Regions from separate parts of the Paenibacillus sp. JNUCC 34 genome, predicted to be linked through region 2. Evidence: a T-box and tRNA genes for the amino acid it is inferred to sense, from the RefSeq annotation. Region 2 holds a T-box; the other holds one or more tRNA genes.
What was found. A T-box is a leader RNA that pairs with one kind of tRNA and senses whether it is charged. The one in region 2 lies ahead of metG (methionine--tRNA ligase), so its partner is inferred to be a tRNA-Met.
Positions count from the first base shown of each region.

Region 1: it has a tRNA-Met gene. The T-box ahead of metG (methionine--tRNA ligase) is inferred to sense a tRNA for this amino acid. The anticodon was not compared.

Region 1 is NZ_CM177770.1:4,115,716-4,124,624, reverse strand. Features, by position in the region: gene AC2TF5_RS19420 (ABC transporter ATP-binding protein) at 1-141, shown strand, start outside; gene AC2TF5_RS19415 (DUF2705 family protein) at 138-929, shown strand; gene AC2TF5_RS19410 (TetR/AcrR family transcriptional regulator) at 934-1,521, shown strand; gene AC2TF5_RS19405 (hypothetical protein) at 1,708-1,872, shown strand; tRNA gene AC2TF5_RS19400 (tRNA-Met) at 1,968-2,044, shown strand; tRNA gene AC2TF5_RS19395 (tRNA-Ile) at 2,089-2,162, shown strand; gene AC2TF5_RS19390 (hypothetical protein) at 2,340-2,522, shown strand; gene AC2TF5_RS19385 (hypothetical protein) at 2,604-3,011, shown strand; gene AC2TF5_RS19380 (YjfB family protein) at 3,248-3,424, opposite strand; gene AC2TF5_RS19375 (TetR/AcrR family transcriptional regulator) at 3,617-4,144, shown strand; gene AC2TF5_RS19370 (DMT family transporter) at 4,202-4,459, shown strand; gene AC2TF5_RS19365 (DMT family transporter) at 4,479-4,826, shown strand; gene AC2TF5_RS19360 (polysaccharide deacetylase family protein) at 4,885-5,643, opposite strand; tRNA gene AC2TF5_RS19355 (tRNA-Leu) at 5,845-5,930, shown strand; gene AC2TF5_RS19350 (uracil-DNA glycosylase) at 6,245-6,931, shown strand; gene AC2TF5_RS19345 (hypothetical protein) at 6,949-7,344, shown strand; gene AC2TF5_RS19340 (L,D-transpeptidase) at 7,565-7,903, opposite strand; gene AC2TF5_RS19335 (cache domain-containing sensor histidine kinase) at 8,113-8,909, shown strand, end outside.
Region 2 is NZ_CM177770.1:2,377,317-2,386,225, reverse strand. Features, by position in the region: gene AC2TF5_RS11290 (DUF421 domain-containing protein) at 1-244, opposite strand, end outside; gene AC2TF5_RS11285 (DUF1657 domain-containing protein) at 468-674, shown strand; gene AC2TF5_RS11280 (AI-2E family transporter) at 874-1,956, opposite strand; partial or broken gene metG (methionine--tRNA ligase) at 2,082-3,599, opposite strand; T-box leader at 3,644-3,909, opposite strand; gene AC2TF5_RS11270 (ABC-F family ATP-binding cassette domain-containing protein) at 4,028-5,560, opposite strand; gene AC2TF5_RS11265 (P-loop NTPase family protein) at 5,909-6,961, opposite strand; gene AC2TF5_RS11260 (alpha/beta fold hydrolase) at 6,989-7,738, opposite strand; gene AC2TF5_RS11255 (acetamidase/formamidase family protein) at 7,802-8,758, opposite strand.

The DNA.
Region 1 (8,909 bases), 1.7 Mb from region 2:
CAAACAGGACAGTCGCTTCAGGCTGCCTTGGGCAAATTATCGCAGCTTCCTATTGCGGATCTTACGATACGCCGGCCAACCATAGAAGAATTGTTTATGGATGATTACCGATCTGATGAAGAGAAAGAGGGAAGACGATGAAATGGAATCTTATTTCTCTTGAACTCCGACAAAACCGACGCGGATTTTATATCTGTTTGTCTATAACCTTAGTCTTTATTGTATTGCTGTTAGGTAAAGCGGAAATGTATATCAACAATCCGGATATGGAGAAGTTGATTCAAGGATTGCCGGAGGGTCTGCTTAAAGCTTTCGGTATTCAGGTTGAAACCCTTCAAACCTTTGATGGTTTTTTGGCTACACAGGTGTTTCCTTATTTTATGGTGATGGTAAGTTCATTTGCTGCAGCTTGGGCTGCGGGAAGTATTGCTAAGGAACGGGAGCGGGGGACTTACGAGTATTTATTTGCCCTGCCTTACAGCCGCTCTACGATTTTCTGGTCCAAAGCGGCAGCTCACTGGCTGCATATGACCCTAGTGTACGCATTAAGCACGCTCCTTCTTCTTCTGCTTTCTCAGTCATCGGGGCAATTGGAACATCTGGGAGATATGCTGCGTCTTCTATTGGCGGGATATTTGCTTGTTTTGTCTCTTATGGGCATTGGATATGGTCTCACGTCCTGGGTATCTTTTGGCGCTGCTTCAGCTGGTGCTGGCATTGCAGTGCTGGCATTTCTGCTAAATCTTTTATCGGGTAGCAGTGAGATGATGGAGAAGCTGTCCGTTGTCTCTCCGTACCGTTTGTTTGATGCATTTGAAGTAGTCAAGGGTGGAGGGATACCAACGGCAGCATGGCTCGTTATGTTAGGGCTGTATGCGACTGGAACAGCGGTAGCCCTGCTTATTTTGAAGAGGAGGGACTTGAGCTAAAACCATGAACGCTAAAAAGAACGCAATACTGGAGACGGGAAAACGATTGTTTTTAGAGCAAGGTATTTTGCAAACGAGTATGGAGCAGATTGCGGAGGCGGTGCCCGTCTCCAAAATGACCATATACAATTATTATCAGAGTAAGGAAGGGCTTTTGGATCACGTGGTTGACAGCCTAATTGAGGAGTCTTGGACTCTTTACCGGGAGCTCATGGACAAAGCAAAGGACCCGCTCGAAGCTCTGACTTTATTTTATGAAGAGAAGGAAAACTTTTCTCTTAATGTAACGCAGCAATTTATATCGGATCTCGTTAAGTTTCCGGATCAAATGGAGAAGCTGATGGCGTTCAACCGAGAAAAGATCATTCCGGAGTTTGAAATGATGATTTTCAAGGGGCAGCAGCTGGGACAAATCCGGAAGGACATCTCGCCACATCTACTGGTCGCCTTCCTAACCTTTATCAAGGAATTTACAGCGAGATCTGAATGGTACGACGGACTGGGCAGCTTGAACGCGGTTGGCGATCAGCTAATGATTATTTTGTATCATGGAATCATTGAGAAGGGCAACGATAACGCAAGTATCGACTGATGTATCGTAATTCATTTAGAAGGGTGTCCTAAAAGCCGTATAAATGGCAGCTGGGAGACCCTTTGTTTTATGAGTGCTGGAGAGTTAATCACGTGTAAATCAGGCGAATGTTATTGGAATGATTCTAGGACTGCTGGGTATAATAAGCATCGGATGAAAATGAATGCAGATAAGGAGCGTTACGTCATGAACTGGGTTTATTACGGTAAGCTGTATACAACTAAATTTCAAGCCGGATGTTTTGCCAAACGATTGGAACAGGACGCTTGGCTGTTTGGTTATGGGGATCCCCAGGTTGTAGAAGTGTACCGTTCCAGAAAAGGACGATATGGAGTGAGGTATATCCCGTAAAAAATTCTGGAATTTATAATTCTAAAATTAATACTTGACTTCACTGTACTAGATGCTGTATATTTATTCTTGTCGCTGTTAAAGACATCTAATGACGCGGGGTGGAGCAGTTCGGTAGCTCGTCGGGCTCATAACCCGAAGGTCGTAGGTTCAAATCCTGCCCCCGCAACCAATTTATTTAATGGATTTGTCCTTATATGAATTTGTATGTGATCAGGGCCCTTAGCTCAGTTGGTTAGAGCGGTCGGCTCATAACCGACTGGTCGGGGGTTCGAGTCCCTCAGGGCCCACTTTACGAAAACCCTTGCGTAGCAAGGGTTTTTTGCTGTTTACAGAACAACGGGATCGTTGGAGAAACAGTAAGAAGAGTTATTCCGCGTAATTTGGACACAAGATGTACTGTTTTCGACTATTGTTATACTATAGAGGTAGAATGTTCCAAGTTCATGATCAATGGGAGGTTAACCATGGATAAGGAAAAAGAAATACAAGAACTTAAGGAGCGATTAAACAGGGTTGAAAAACAATTGTATCGAACATCGAAAAGCTCCACAACGCTGAAGTTTATTATTGGATTTATTGTAACCATCTTCCTTCTATTGACTATTATCGGAGTTATCCAGTTCGTCAGTGCTTCTCCATCTTCCTGAATAAGGAAGGGGATTTGCAAGGATATGTAGAATAGTCTTTTTTGTTACATATTGAAAAGAAGGTAAGGGGCTGGTTAATCAGTGGTTGAACTGTTGGAAAGTCAATTAATGAATTTCACTAAAATGCACGATGAATTCATCAATGATTGGAATGCAGCAATGGAATCAGGTGATACCTCTTCGTTGGAAAGAATGACAGAAGACTACTATGTTGCATTTTTCAATGGGGCTCAAGACAAGCCAGCGATGTTCAACCGGGATGAAGCTATAAGTGGTATGGAGCAGTCTGTGAACCAACTTTTAGGGGCAAAGAAGAAATTTGAAAACAGAGTTATCCGGCTAAAGGATGCGAATCATGCTGCGGTGTTTTATGAACTGTTGATTGAAAAAGATGGGAATGTGTTAGCAAGACTGTTTACGATTGAGAACTGGCAGTTGATTAACGGCAAATGGATGCTGGCAAGAGAGACAGAGGAACGAATTATTTAATTAATTATTCGGGGGCGGTCCATAGTGGCTGCCTTTTTTCTTTGGATGAATTACTTTTGACACTCAGGGCATGGCTTTTCATGGCTTGATAAAAAAGTCCCGCAGATTAAATCCTACGGGCTTGTTTAAGATATAAGAGATTATCAACTTCTTGGAGTCTGCTTCCCTATATCGCAAGAAAAACCTCTGCTAAAGCGGTCTGTCTTCTTAGGAAATACGTCGATAGACGGTTTTCTTTATACAGAGATGTCCAATTTTTGCCCCAGGTTTGGATCTACACTTTTCTCCATCATTTGCACTAGGCCCTGACCCTGAATGTTAGCCTGGTTTTTTGCCATGCTCAATACTCTAAGACCGACAGCTTGAGACAATGAAGCCTGGCTCATGGATATAGATAATGCTGCAATGTCCATTTGACACCTCCCCATAACATATTATCGGCAAAAGTATGGTTATCCTTAGTGAAAAAGGATTTTCACAATCTGTGAAATATTCATCAATAGTCATCCGGAAAATCAAATTAAAAAAATGTATGAAATTTAACGAAGCAAATGTTATAATAGTAACCTAAACCGTCCAGACGGTATAGTAAAAGGAGGGTGTTTATGTCTACAAAACAAAAGCTTATGGAGGCAGCATCCAAAATTATCATTACCCGGGGAATAACCTCGCTTACATTGGAAGCCGTAGCAAACGAAGCGGGTGTCAGCAAAGGCGGTTTATTGTACCACTTCCCTAATAAAGAAGAGCTTATTAGTGGGTTGAACCTATATACGATTGAACGTTTCAGGGATCGAATAAGGGAAGAGATGAGTCTAGGCAAAAATTACGTAGAGGCTTACACAGAGGCTACCTTGAATGATCTGTTTCAGTCTGAATTTTTAGGTATAGACGCAAGTGTGCTGGCAGCTTCCGCTAACCATACGGCCGTGCTGGAGCAGTGGAACGAGGAATGCACCCGATTTACAGAGGAAGTGGTGAAAGAGGGGATTCCTTTCGAGCTGGGGCTGTCATTGAGATTGGCCTGTGATGGTCTTTGGTATTCCAAAATGTTCGGAATCGGTCAGCTAAAAGAGGAAGAGCAGAGACGGATTATTGCTTATATTCTTCAACAAATCAAGGAGGTTCAATAGGTGGTCTTTTATCTTTTTTTGGCAGCAGCTATATTATTGGAAGTGTTTGGCTCAACGATGCTGAAGCTATCCAACGGATTTACGAAAATCACCCCGATTATTGGCGTGGTTTTGGGTTATGCCGCAGCTTTTTACATGCTGTCCAAGGCTTTGCAGGCTCTTCCACTAGGGCTTTCTTATGCAACATGGAGTGGCGTGGGGACGATACTAACTGTCATTATCGGGGTGTATTTGTTTAAAGAAAAAGTGAATCGGCAGGGGATACTCGGGATCGCTATTCTTATAATCGGCATCGTGATGCTTAATTTATCTTAGTAAAGGAGGAACACGGGGGATGGGTGCTGTGTACTTGGGTTTTGCAATTATATTGGAGGCTTTCGGCTCAACCATGTTGAAGCTTTCAGAAGGATTTACAGAGCTGTGGCCTTCCATAGGTGTTGCAGCAGGATACCTTGGGTCGTTCATGTGTCTGTCTTTTGCCCTGAAAAGTATTTCGTTATCTTCCGCCTATGCAACTTGGTCAGGGATCGGTACCGCGCTCACAGCCATCATTGGGGTGCTACTATTTCAGGAGCATTTGTCTCTGATGAAAGGGATTGCCCTGGTTCTTATCATTATCGGAATTGTTCTCTTGAATAAGTCTCAGAGCGGGTCTAAGGATTCGGAACCTTCTACGGCTTAATGGATGGAAAATATAAAAAAGTCTATGTACCGATAAGATACATAGGCTTTTTTGATGTCTAATGATTTACTTCCATGTGGTTTTCTGTATGCTCCCTGTATGAAAGAAGTTCAGAGATTGTGACAAAGGAATAACCTCTTTTTTTCAGCTCAGGCAAAATAATTTTCAGCGCCTCTAAGGTCTGCGTACTGTTTGACACAAAATCATGCATGAGCACGATATCGCCGTTGTGTGCGTTTTTCAAAACTTTGTTTGCGATTCTATTAACACCTGGCTTCCTCCAATCCAGCGTGTCCTGATGCCAGGACCATAAAATCATAAGGAGACCGTTATTTTTACAAAACTGTACGATCGACTCGTTGTAGCTGCCCCCCGGAGGTCGGAATAGTACCGGTTTCTTTCCAACTGCTTTATAAACGGCTTCCTGGGTCTTATCCAGCTCTGATGTAATGAGACGGCTGCCGATACGTTCGAATGACGGATGGCTGAATGAATGATTTCCGATCTCGTGTCCTTCCTCCACCTCACGCTTGACGACTTCAGGATATTTCTCCACGCGGTTGCCGACAACAAAAAAAGTAGCCTTGGCATCATACTGTTTAAGCAAGTCAAGAATTCTGACCGTTGAGTCATCGTCAGGACCGTCATCAAAGGTTAAAGCAATCACCTTTTTTGGGGTAGGGACCTCCCACACAATTTCGCCGCGTTGTTCGTAATAATCACGTTTTTTACTAGTTGCTGAAGGCATGGCACCCGCAGGGGACGTGATCAGTGAAAAGGTGATGATGAACAGCAGCGGTAAACAGAGTTTTTTCATCGGTTATTGTGTCCTTTGCTTGTCATGGAAATTGACATTTTCTTATTATTCTTTGAAGCCGGATGTGATTTTATTCTTTTTTGAAGAATCGGATCGGATTAAAAATCATATTGCATATTGACAGCATATATAGATACGTGGTATTATCATTTTTGTCGCCGATGAAACAAATATTGCTCAATTGGCGCACATTGACATTATGCCGGGGTGGCGGAACAGGCAGACGCACAGGACTTAAAATCCTGCGGTAGGTGACTACCGTACGGGTTCGACCCCCGTCCTCGGCATCGTAACAGCGTAATAAGCAAGTGAAGAAATAAACCGGCTCCCGGATGGGAAGTCGGTTTATTTTTTGCTGAAAAAAGTGTAATATTTTCTATACGTGCGTGTTCAAAAAGGTCGGTTTTCAGCACCGAGAAGGTTGGATGAAGCTAGGTACTGAGGAGCGGAGCGTACGTATTGGGTACGTGAGCACCGGAAGGACCGGCTGAATTCAAGATTCGATGCCGAGCCCACTTCCTGATCAAAAGCGGACTTTTTGAACAACCTCTATACAACTAAAATTTTGTTAGTCCGGAATATCTGCTGGGAGGAGAAATCTTTGTTTAATAACGATTGGGATTCACTTCTGCAAGAAGAGGTAGAGAAGCCTTATTTCGAGCAGTTGCGATTGAAAGTGGCTGAGGAGTATCGGAATTATACCGTTTATCCACCTCAAGAGGATATTTTCCGTGCATTAAAACAGACCTCATACAAGGATACGAAGGTTGTTATTTTGGGTCAGGATCCATATCACGGCTACGGGCAAGCTGAGGGCCTCAGCTTTTCTGTTAAACCCGGAGTTAAAACACCTCCATCATTACATAATATTTATAAAGAGCTGATAGCGGATATGGGGATACCTACTCCAAGTCATGGATCTTTGATGCACTGGGCTTATCAGGGCGTTCTGCTTCTGAATGCAGTACTAACCGTTCGAGAGGGACAACCTAATTCGCATAAAGGGCTGGGGTGGGAAAGATTCACGGACGCCATTATTTCGAAATTAAATGAACGTGAGAGTCCAATGGTGTTTATTTTATGGGGAAGCTACGCGCAAAAAAAAGGAGTTTATATTGACCGGAGCCGGCATAAGGTGCTGGAGTCTAGTCATCCAAGCCCTTTTGCCGCACGCAAAGGATTTTTCGGAAGTCGTCCATTTTCAGCGTCAAACACTTTTTTGAAAGAGCAGGGCATTGAACCGGTAAACTGGGATGTTCCCGGCATACCGGTTGCGGAAGCGAAATAGTCCGGGAGGTGGCCAGATTGAAACATTGGATTGGTCGTCGGGTTGTTGTACAGCGTCTTGACGGTACAAAGGTCGCGGTCGAAGGTGTGCTGAAAACATGGGACAGTGTGCATGAGAAATTAGTGATTGTACCTGGTGATGTTGTTGTGCCTTTTCATGCGATTGCCAAGATTGAAAGGGCTGATCGGTCTCCGTCTCTGAACAATATTGGCTACAAAATCAATCATTCCATACAATTTGATAACGCCGTATATTTCCGCTCACACGTAATGGTGTGGAGAGGGAATTCTTTAGTGGCATCTCAAGCGATATTGACAGCACATGATGCAGAAACGGTTACGCTGTCGACTGGTATACGTTTGCGTAAAGATGAACACAGCTTTGTGGTGCGTTCCCTGCGCGGAAGAGTGTGATATATGCGAATATACAATGCATACAAAAAAGGCGCCGGTCGTATCTCTGGCGCCTTTTCATATTCTCCATTAAATTATTATGCATTCTCTACCTTCTCAGCCAGAAAGACTGAGCACCAGATTGAGGATCACTTTTCCGATGATGAAATTGCTAAGCGGGTTGTCAATTTCACTAAGTACTTCTTGTCCGTTTTTGCGAAATCACTCTGCACAAGAAATATTAGCGCCTTATCTTCACCGGGGTATGGATGGGAACAAGAGAAGCCAGTTCATTAACATCCTCGTTGTACATACGGATACAGCCATGTGATACGGATCTTCCGATGGAAGAAGGATCATTCGTTCCGTGAATACCGTAATGGGGCTTCGATAAGCCTAGCCAGTATGAACCAAAGGGTCCACCCGGATTAGGCTCTTTACTAACGATGGTGTAGTTGCCGGAGGGCGTCTGAGTAGCTAGTTTACCGACAGCGATAGGATAAGTGTGCACCACACGATTTCCGTCAAGCAAATGAAGCTGATATCTTGGTAAATCAACGATAATTCGGTAATTAGGCACAATGAATCACTCCTTCTTCACCTATCTTATGTGTGGGAAGAGTCGAGGCGCATTAAAGCGTGCGAAATGGGCCGTTATCGCATTTTCCATAATGTTCTAATTCATGCGATCGCCTAAATTATTACAACGAAATAAAATGGTCGGAACGTGTTATAGTATAGAAGCGGTAACCAAGGCGTTCTTACACATCAGGAAGGAGATTGACAGTCGTGTCTCCTGTTAATTTTTATAAAAATTATATTAAAAACAATATGTTCACCAAAATACTGCTCCTGTTTGCTGCGATCACTGTGGTGACGATTCTTTCGTTGTCATATCTAATGTATTATTTTTTGTCCCAAACTGCCGTACGGGACGAGCTGGGTAACCAACGAGAAGCGGTAGAGCGGGTAGAACGGTATATCAATCAGAAATACGAGACTGTGCAGTCGTATGTGAATGATTTGTACCGTAGCACCGCGCTTAGTGACGACGCTTCCTTTTTTCTGATGAACTCATTCGATGAATATATGGCCAAAAGAATCGACCGGATTATCGAGTCCCGCGGATCCAATTCAGATAGTGTTCTGTCCTATTTCAAAAAGAGTCTGGAAGATGATACTGATATTGAGAATATCATTCTTTACAGCGCAGAGAAGCAATACATTTATGTCTATAAGCAGGGGAGTATGAACAAGCTATATCAAGTCAACTCGGCGCGTTCATTCATCCCGGATGCCATGGCACTGGAGAGCCTGAGCGTAACACTGCCCAATGAATGGGTGCAGAAACTAACTCGGAACGAAGAAAGTCAGCTGTTTTCTATTCGAAGTCCGATTAATGATATGAGAACCTATAAAAATTTGGGCCAATTGCTCGTTTATTTTCGGACAGAGGGCTTGCATCAATTGTTGTCGAGCCAATCTTCTAATATGAAGGGATATATTCTGGTACTGTCAGCTGATGGTGAAGTCATGTTTGACTCTTCAAATAAGTTTTATGGTAAGCGTTATCCATATGCGAAAGA
Region 2 (8,909 bases):
TAATCTGCAAATATTCAATGCCTATAGATACCGCGACCCATACACCTAAAGAAATTATTCCTAGATACCAATTTGCTTCCAAATCAGTCGAAATGTACGCTGCCAAGCTACCGATTGTAATTCCTGTAATGTACTCGAAGAACGAAAGTTGAGCAATTTGCCTTTTGCCCAATAATTTCGTCATGAAAAAAAGGACCGTTACGGCAACTAAAGTACGAACGGAAATTTCTAACCATTCCGGCACAGTTTGATCTCCTCCAGTCAACACATTTTTGGACTAATCAAATTATTTGTCAAAAAGGCTAACACCAAACTTATAACTCTTTTCCGTAAAAGGAATCCTTTTGGTCGCATACCAATTCAATGAATTTTTGTTTCACACCAATTTTTCCCTTGAATGTTTAATGGCTAACTGAGTTATATTATTTTCGTTACTACAGCTAACTCCTGGAAAGGAGGTGACATCGATGACAGTTGCTTCCCAAGTTAAAACTACCCTCGCTTCTTTGAAGAGCGCGCAAGCGAGCCTTGAACAATTTGCTTTGGAAACTCAAAACCAAGAGGCTAAAACACTTTTTACAAATGCAGCACAGCAAACAGACCAAATTGTTCAACAAGTGCAAGGCCGTGTTCAACAACTAGAAAACGAGGAGCCTCAATACAAAGGCTTTTAATTTATGTATCCCTAATAATGTTTCAAGCCGATTTCCCATTCATATTGATTGGGCAAATCGGCTATTACTTCATCTTTGTTATACTCTGAATATCTAAAAGGGCGAACCCATCTTCATGGTTTCTTCATCGAGATCAAAAAAAACACATGCATGTACGCACGTGTTTTTTGATCAGGTTTATAATTATTAGCTTATACTGCTACGCTTCTTCCCATTTCTGTTTGAAAAATCTGACGTAAATACGACTAACCACGATTTTGATTACCATGTACACCGGTATGATCACGATGATCCCGAAAATCCCAAATAAATCACCACCGGCAAATACCAAAACGATGGTCGTTAACGGATGTATATCCAGCTGTTTACCGAAAATATAAGGTGCCACGAGGTTGTCCTGAATTTGCTGTGCAACCAAAATAATGACAAGGGACCATATCGCTACGGAAGGTGATTGCACGAAACCTATAATGACAATCGGTACAGATGACAGTATAGCCCCAACAAAAGGAATAAAATTCATGATCACTGCAATAACGGTCAGCAGTAATGCATAAGGCAAGCCGATGATGATAAATCCAATATACATCAGAACACCAAGCGCCACATTAACTAAAACTCTTCCTACAATAAAGCTACTGAGTACCTTGTCGATGTCGTTCATCGTCTCAGTGCCTTCTTTACGAAAACGTTTCGGTAGGAAGCTTACGATTTGCTGACCAAACTTCCCTCCCTCTTTAAGCATATAGAACAGGAAGATGGGAAAGGTGAACAAAATAATAGCAAAATTCGAGAAGAAAGAAAACAAGCTTGACATATAATTCGTTAGGAATGAAAAACCTTTATTCAAATACTCTGTAACTTGGTCAAGTCTGTTGGTATCTTCCGGGAAAAAATTTGAAAGAAACGTGGTGTTCTTCAGCTGTTCCAACTCTTTGGCCAGTGCTACGAACAGACTTGGTGCGTTCTCCTGCAGAGCAATGACCTGTTTGCTTAACGAAGGCCATACCCCCCAAATGAATGCTACAATCATAATGGCGATTACAACATAAATAAGCAACACAGCTAATGAGCGATTCAGCTTTCGCTTTTCCAAGAAATCCACTAATGGTCGGAGTAAATAATAGAAAAACCCCGCCATCAAGACTGGAACAATGATGAGCAGGCTGAATAATGCAATAATCGGCTTGAAAATAAAACTCACAAGTGAACCCAAATAGATAATAACCAATACCAATATGACACCAATACATATTTTATAAAACTTATTCATCTTAATCAGCACAGCAGCCCCCAAACAATAATTTTCGCAAAAATGTATGCATGAAATATTATAGCAGAATATGGCTTTCAACCAAAATCTCTCCTATGCCCATTGAACTACCAATGAGCATAGCACGCTTTTTTCTAATTAGAATCCAGAAGCTGTTTATTCAACAGGTTGGTTTCCTCCTCGATCTGACTGACATCAATGCGCTCAAACAGTAATTCTAGATTGATAATACTCTGCTGTGCGGGTACATTTATCGTCTGCCAGGACGGCTGCGCCAAGTTCAAGAACCTTCTCACCTTCTCACATGAAAAAGGGATGAATGGATGAAGCAGCTGCGACAGATTGGCAATGATCTGCACACAAGTAAATAACGTTTGTTCACATGCCTCCCGTTGGTCTTTTATTTGAATCCACGGCTTTTGTTCATCAAAATATTTATTGGCCTTGCGAACACCAGCAAAAATATACTCCAGTGCTTCTTTAAGCTTTCCGTCTTCAATAAGTGCCCGGATTTCAAATACAGTTCCTCTATCGTAATTCGCCATTCTTCCGACAATTCCCCTTGCGGAACTTCTCCGTCGAAAGATTTTACAATAAAAGCCAAGGTTCGGTTCACCAAATTACCGTAAGCTCCGAGCAGCTCACCATTGTGACTGTGAATGAACTCCCTCCATGAGAAGTCGGTATCCCGCTTTTCAGGTCCGTTTGCAATGAGAAAATAACGAATCGTATCCGGATCATACCGGCTCAGTAAATCCGGAACCCATACCGCCCAATTCCGACTGGTAGAAAATTTCTTTCCTTCGAGTGTCATGTATTCACAGGAAATGATATGATCAGGCAGATGAAGTTCACCAGCCCCCAGTAAAATCGCAGGCCATATCAACGTATGAAAAGGTACGTTATCCTTGCCATGTACATAATACGATACAATGCTGTCTTCCCCTTCAAGCCAGAACGGTTCCCAGTTACCTCCCGTTTCTTCAGCCCACTGTTTGCTTGCAGACAAGTACCCACTAACGGCTTCAATCCATACATAGATTTTCTTGTCCCCAAATCCACTGACAGGAACATCGACTCCCCAAGACAAGTCCCTTGTCGCTGCACGGTCTTGAAGCCCCTCCTCCAAATATCTTTTGGTCAATTGCTTTGCGTTCTCTCTCCATCCTTGTGCATGAACCGCATACTCCTCCAATTCCGTCTGGAATCGGGATAAAGCAATATAGTAATGTTCAGTTGGCCGCTCTACCGGAGTAGATCCGCATAATTTGCACTTTCTCTCACTCAAATCGGAAGGGTCTAGCAAGGTCGAGCAATAATCACACTGATCTCCTCGCGCCCGCTGTCCGCACACAGGACAAGTTCCTTCTACATAACGATCCGGCAAAAACCTCCCATCGGTCTCGCAATAAACATTTCAGAAATTCATCATGGTACCTGCCTGCATAATCCGAAGGTGATATACCTTCTTTATCAGCCTGAACCGCCACAGGTGTACCATGACAATCACTGCCCGAAACATATAGTACTTTCTCACCTTTTGCGCGAAAATAGCGTGCCAGTACATCACCCGGCAATAAACTTGAAAGCCTCCCGAGGTGCAACGATCCGTTCGCATACGGCCATGCACCACCAATAAAAATATTTGCCATCTTGATCCCTCCTTAATTTTTGACAACAAAAAAAGCCCTCATCCCAAAGGGACGAGAGCTGTGCTCACGTGGTACCACCCAATTTTATAAATGCCTTGCGGCATTCACCTCTTCAGGTACGGCGCGTAAATACGCGAGTATACCCTAGCTCAGTAACGGAAGCGGGTTCCGGCGCAGCCTACATCCCAATCGGGGTTCGATGCGCAGCTCAGAGACCATATTCCCACAGATCTTCTTTACTCCTTTTCAGCTACCGGAGCTCTCTGTTCAAAGATATCACCATGGTACTCTTTCTCTTCATTGCTTTTTCATAAAATATTCAAGTTAATGGTTATCATAAGGATAACCTTGAACGATGTCAACCTTATTCTTAGCGAATTCCCGCCCATTTATCACTTTTCGTAGCTTTGTCACGTGGTTGAGCGAAATTAACACCAATCCTGTACGGACCACACCTGCGTTACCCAGTCCAGATAAAAATCAGGCTCGTGCGAGACAAGCACAATCGTACCGGGATATTTGGATAAAGCATCTTTCAGTGACTCTTTGGCGTTAACGTCAAGATGGTTGGTCGGTTCATCAAGCACAAGTACATTACCCGGTGTGATCATCAGCTTGCTTAAACGCACCTTTGCCTGTTCACCACCGCTCAGCATCGATATTGAACGACGGATATGTTTATCCGTCAAACCGGCACTTGCCAGCGTCTGCCTGATTTCTTTTTGCGTGAGGTCAGGTCGGTAGCTCCATAAATGTTCAAGCGGTGTCTCCTGAGAAGCTATATGTTCCTGCGCATAATAAGCAGCATGAACACCATCGCCCATCAGTAAAGAACCGCTGAGTGGCGCAATATTACCAAGCAATGTTTTTAGCATGGTTGATTTTCCGATTCCGTTATGACCGGTTATTGCGATCTTCTCCCCCTGCTTAATTATAAGATCTTTTGGACTAAACAGCGGGTGGGTATAACCAACCTGAAGATGTTTCGTCTCAATAATCTTGTTAACAGGTTCTTTGTTCACTGTAAACTTAAAGCGGGGTTTAGGTGCTGTTTTCTGGATCTCGATGCGCTGAATTTTGTCCAGCATTTTTTCTCTGCTCTTCGCCTGTTTGGCATTACGGTTTCGGTTTTTCTGAACAAAACTTTCAAGCCTTCCAATTTCCTTTTGCTGCCGAACATAGGCTTCTTGCGATTGATTGCGACTTAGCTCATATCGATTTTTAAAAGCGATATAGTTTCCGGTATATCGCTTGATACTCTGATGCTCCAAATGAAAAATCGTGTTAGTTACCTCGTTCATGAACTTCTCATCATGGGACACAACCATATAAGCTGATTCATAACGTTTCAGATATGAAGTTAACCACTCAATATGCACATCATCCAAGTAGTTCGTCGGCTCATCCAGCAGCAACACGTCCGGCTGATCAAGTAAAAGCTTTCCTAGCAATAGCTTAGTGCGCTGACCTCCGCTCAATTCACTAACATCACGGTCTATCCCGATATCCAGTATGCCGAGTCCAGCTGCAACCTCTTGAATTTGTACATCCAGATGGTAGAAACCACTGTGCTCGAGGCTGTTCTGAATTTTTCCATACTGCATTAATAGTGATTCCATACCCTCTGAAGCAGAAGACATTTGCTCTGCCAGTTCAAGCATTTTGCGTTCCTGATCGTACAAATGACGGAACACATCCTGTAATGCTTCCAACACCGTTGTTCCGGCTTTCAAATCTAGATGCTGCTGGAGGAAACCAACCTTCACTCCCGGTAGCCAGGTAACCGAACCGGAATCCGGAATGACCTCTTCAGTTAACATGCGGAGCAAGGTTGATTTGCCAGCTCCGTTGCTTCCGACCAATCCTGCGTGTTCTCCTTGCAGCAGACGGAAATCCAGTCCGTTAAAAAGTTGTTTATCTCCATACGTATGCTTAAGTTGTTCTACGTTTACAATACTCATCCTTACTCTCTCCTTAGGTTTCAATTCTGAAGCCAACCGGAAGAGCAATAGGAAAGAACGATATTCAATTTAGATATAACAAAAAATGGGTAAGGTGAACACACCCTACCCATTACAATATATCACTGTAAAGACAAGGAAGAATGACGTTCTCGATCTACTGTTCTTCGGTTGGAATAGCTATAAATGGGCAGACTTCTCCCGTCTATCCCATTCTCCGAATTAAAACAGTAGACAAAAAGAACATATATTCTTCCTCCTCATTTCAAATATTGTTGATTATTGGTTTTAATACAACTAGTTGAAGTATAACTGGATGCTTCAGAACATGTCAAGACATGATGGGCCTTACGGAAGCCGCCCAATGAAATATAGGCTTTCAACCGGAATGTGATCCATACTTCCGTTTAGAATCGCTTGTACATCCGATAATGTGTCCTGAAGGCTGACCGACTCTCCTTTTGTTCTGGTAAACGGTTCGGCAACGCAGAAGGGCTGGGTAAGATACGCTTCTAATCGCTCGCCCCGGTGATAGGTTTCCACTTCTGAAGCAGGTATCCCGGCAAGCCCCTTCACATTGACAAGCGCACGCAGCTCACGGTACCGCCGCAATAGCTTTTGGGCCCGCTGTTGTACTGATAAATGATTTTGGTCTAGATGAACGCCTTCCAGTACAGAGGATGTAGAGTGCATCGGATTTACAGCCGGATACTTGTGTCTGGCGGCAAGATCCGCATCGAAAACCCATAAGGTTTCAAGCGGTCCATAAGGTATGTCCTCATCCACTACCGCCCCTTTGAGGTCTACCAAAAAAGTCGTAATATTAGCGACTCCTTCATTCTGAAGGCGTTCCTGCAAATCATATATTTTACCAGTCAATACATGTTCCCGGTCAGCAGCAAAAACAATTTCTTTATCCGGTCCCGCAGCTTTAGTAATGCTATACACATCTTCTATGGAATAAGCGACTTTTTCCACATCATCAAGCATATCCTGCAGCTCAGGGTAGTTCCCTTCCGGCTTCAGCAGCAGTGTCAAGTACCCGTCCTGTTTAAAATGATGAAACAGTTCACCGAGAAGCACTAGCTGCCCCATCCCCGGCCGGGCTACTAAACCGACGGTTCCCCCTTTGGCTAACGGTGCGAACAGATCAAGCGTCTTTATTTTTGTTTCAATCATATCAACTGCTTCTCCATTGAGAATCAACTCATCCAGACTACATTTCGCTAGAGCTGCTAGTGCTGCAATTGTCCGGACTTCTGCTCGACCCACAGGGATCTTACCGGTGCATAGATTGGAAACTGTGGCTGGACGCAATCCTACAGAACGTGCTGCGGTGGTAAGGTTTGGTACTCTTTGTCTCAACAAGGAAACATTAAGTTTTAGTTTCATTTGATCCATGAAGTCGTTCCCTTCCTTTTCTTCAACTTACTCTCTTTTGCTTGATTGATCCACTTTTCTCATAAAATCATCAACCGTTTCAATAAAGGTCTCTGGACTCGGCTCAAAGAGATTATGATCGAATCCGTCAAAGACAACAATCTCGGCCTCAGGCAATTGCTCTTTATACATCTGCATCGCTTCAGCTGACAGCGGAGAATCTTTACCCGCCTGAATAATGAGGGTTGGGCAAGTTACCCGAGAAAGCTCCTCCCAAAAAGCAACGTTTACGGACTCCTTCTGCAGCGCTTCCAAAGCTTCCCGCTTCATTCTCTCCAGCAGCATTTTCCCCCTCCAAGGAGGCATCGTGGCCATGAAATCCACCCAACCGTCCCTTAAATGCGTGTGAACGGCAGGATAATCACCGATAATGAGGCCTTTTAACACGGTCGTGTTTTGCAGGGCGTAACCGAGCGTGTAGGCGACTCCTCTGGAGTAGCCTAATAAGATAAAATCGGTAAGCTGCAGCTGCTGAATTGCGGCTTGAATATCGCTAATATGATCCTCCAACGTGTATCCTCTGGAAGGCGAGTCACTCTTTCCTCTGCCGCGCAGGGTAATAACGACACAATGTCTAGGTGCGAACCGCTCCATGATCGGCAAATAATCTTCTGCGGATTCGGATAACCCAGGAATAATTACGAGAGGTATCATCTCTTTCGATCCGGCATTTGTTTCGGCAACATGAATCGTTACACCCTGATTATTTACTTTACTTTCAGTATAGGTATTGTTCATATGAATACTTCCTCCTCATTTTATCATCATTTTGGTTCAAGGTTAAAAGTGATTTTCATGTGATCAACGAAGTGCGTGAAATGGCAAAAAGGCATGAACTCCTTTAGATACATTGACGATTTGGGTGACTCGAAGGTCTACTGTTAACGAAGCATAAGCATAAGCCTCCACACGTGAAATGTTATATGTCGTCATCATCAGATCCAGCATTCCATTTAAAGCGATCCACATGGCTTCCTCCAAATCTTCATGGAACCCCATCGTCAGCCATCCGTTTTTTGTCCTCGCTCGTGGCATCGTTAACGGCATGTCATCCCTAACATGAAAGGTTAAGCTAACCTTATCCATTGGACATTCCAGTGCAGGTCCGGAAACTTCTCCGTCTCCTTGCGCTGCATGACCATCCCCCGTCGAGAAAAGCCCACCTTCTACAGGAATCGGTAAATAAAGGGTAGTTCCGGCTTGCAGTTCTTTACAATCCATATTCCCACCGTATGCCCGCGGTACAAAAGTCGTATGCTTTCCCTCGTCTTTAGGCGGCATCCCCATAATTCCCATAAAGGGGTTTAAAGGAACTCTATACTTAAAGTTACCGAACTGGCTTCTTCCCACCATCTGCTCAATATCCAGTTCGAAATCCATTGTTATTTCTTTTTCTTCTGTCATCTCCATTTTCTTATTCCAATAGCTTGGAAAGCCTCCTGCCGAAGTCCACCCCCACTTTCCAGGAACTATTTCATTGATTACAATTTCTAAGGTTTGACCCTGTTTTGCTTGCTCAATATAGATCGGCCCAACCAATGCATGACCAAACTGCTTGCATTCCCGGCTTTCTTTTCTCTCGGTGAACTTTCTTCTGGGTTCTCCCGGTGCTGAACGATTCTCCAAGCCCCACCCGGCATCCAGTGTCTGAAACACAACCGTATCTCCAGAGTCAATCTTCAGTGCAGGTTCCAAATCTTTGCTAAAAAAACCGTGAAGTGTATCTAGCTCTGGCTTTAGAAAATAAATATTTGACATAACCGCACTCCTCACATGATTTTGTAGTAGACCTGGTAAAAAATGAATGTACATTTCATTACTTTATAAAGTAATTTAAATTACCCTAATAGTCAATATTTATTTCTTTTTAGAGTAATAAATTTTACTTTTAGGAGTCTTTTGTAATTAC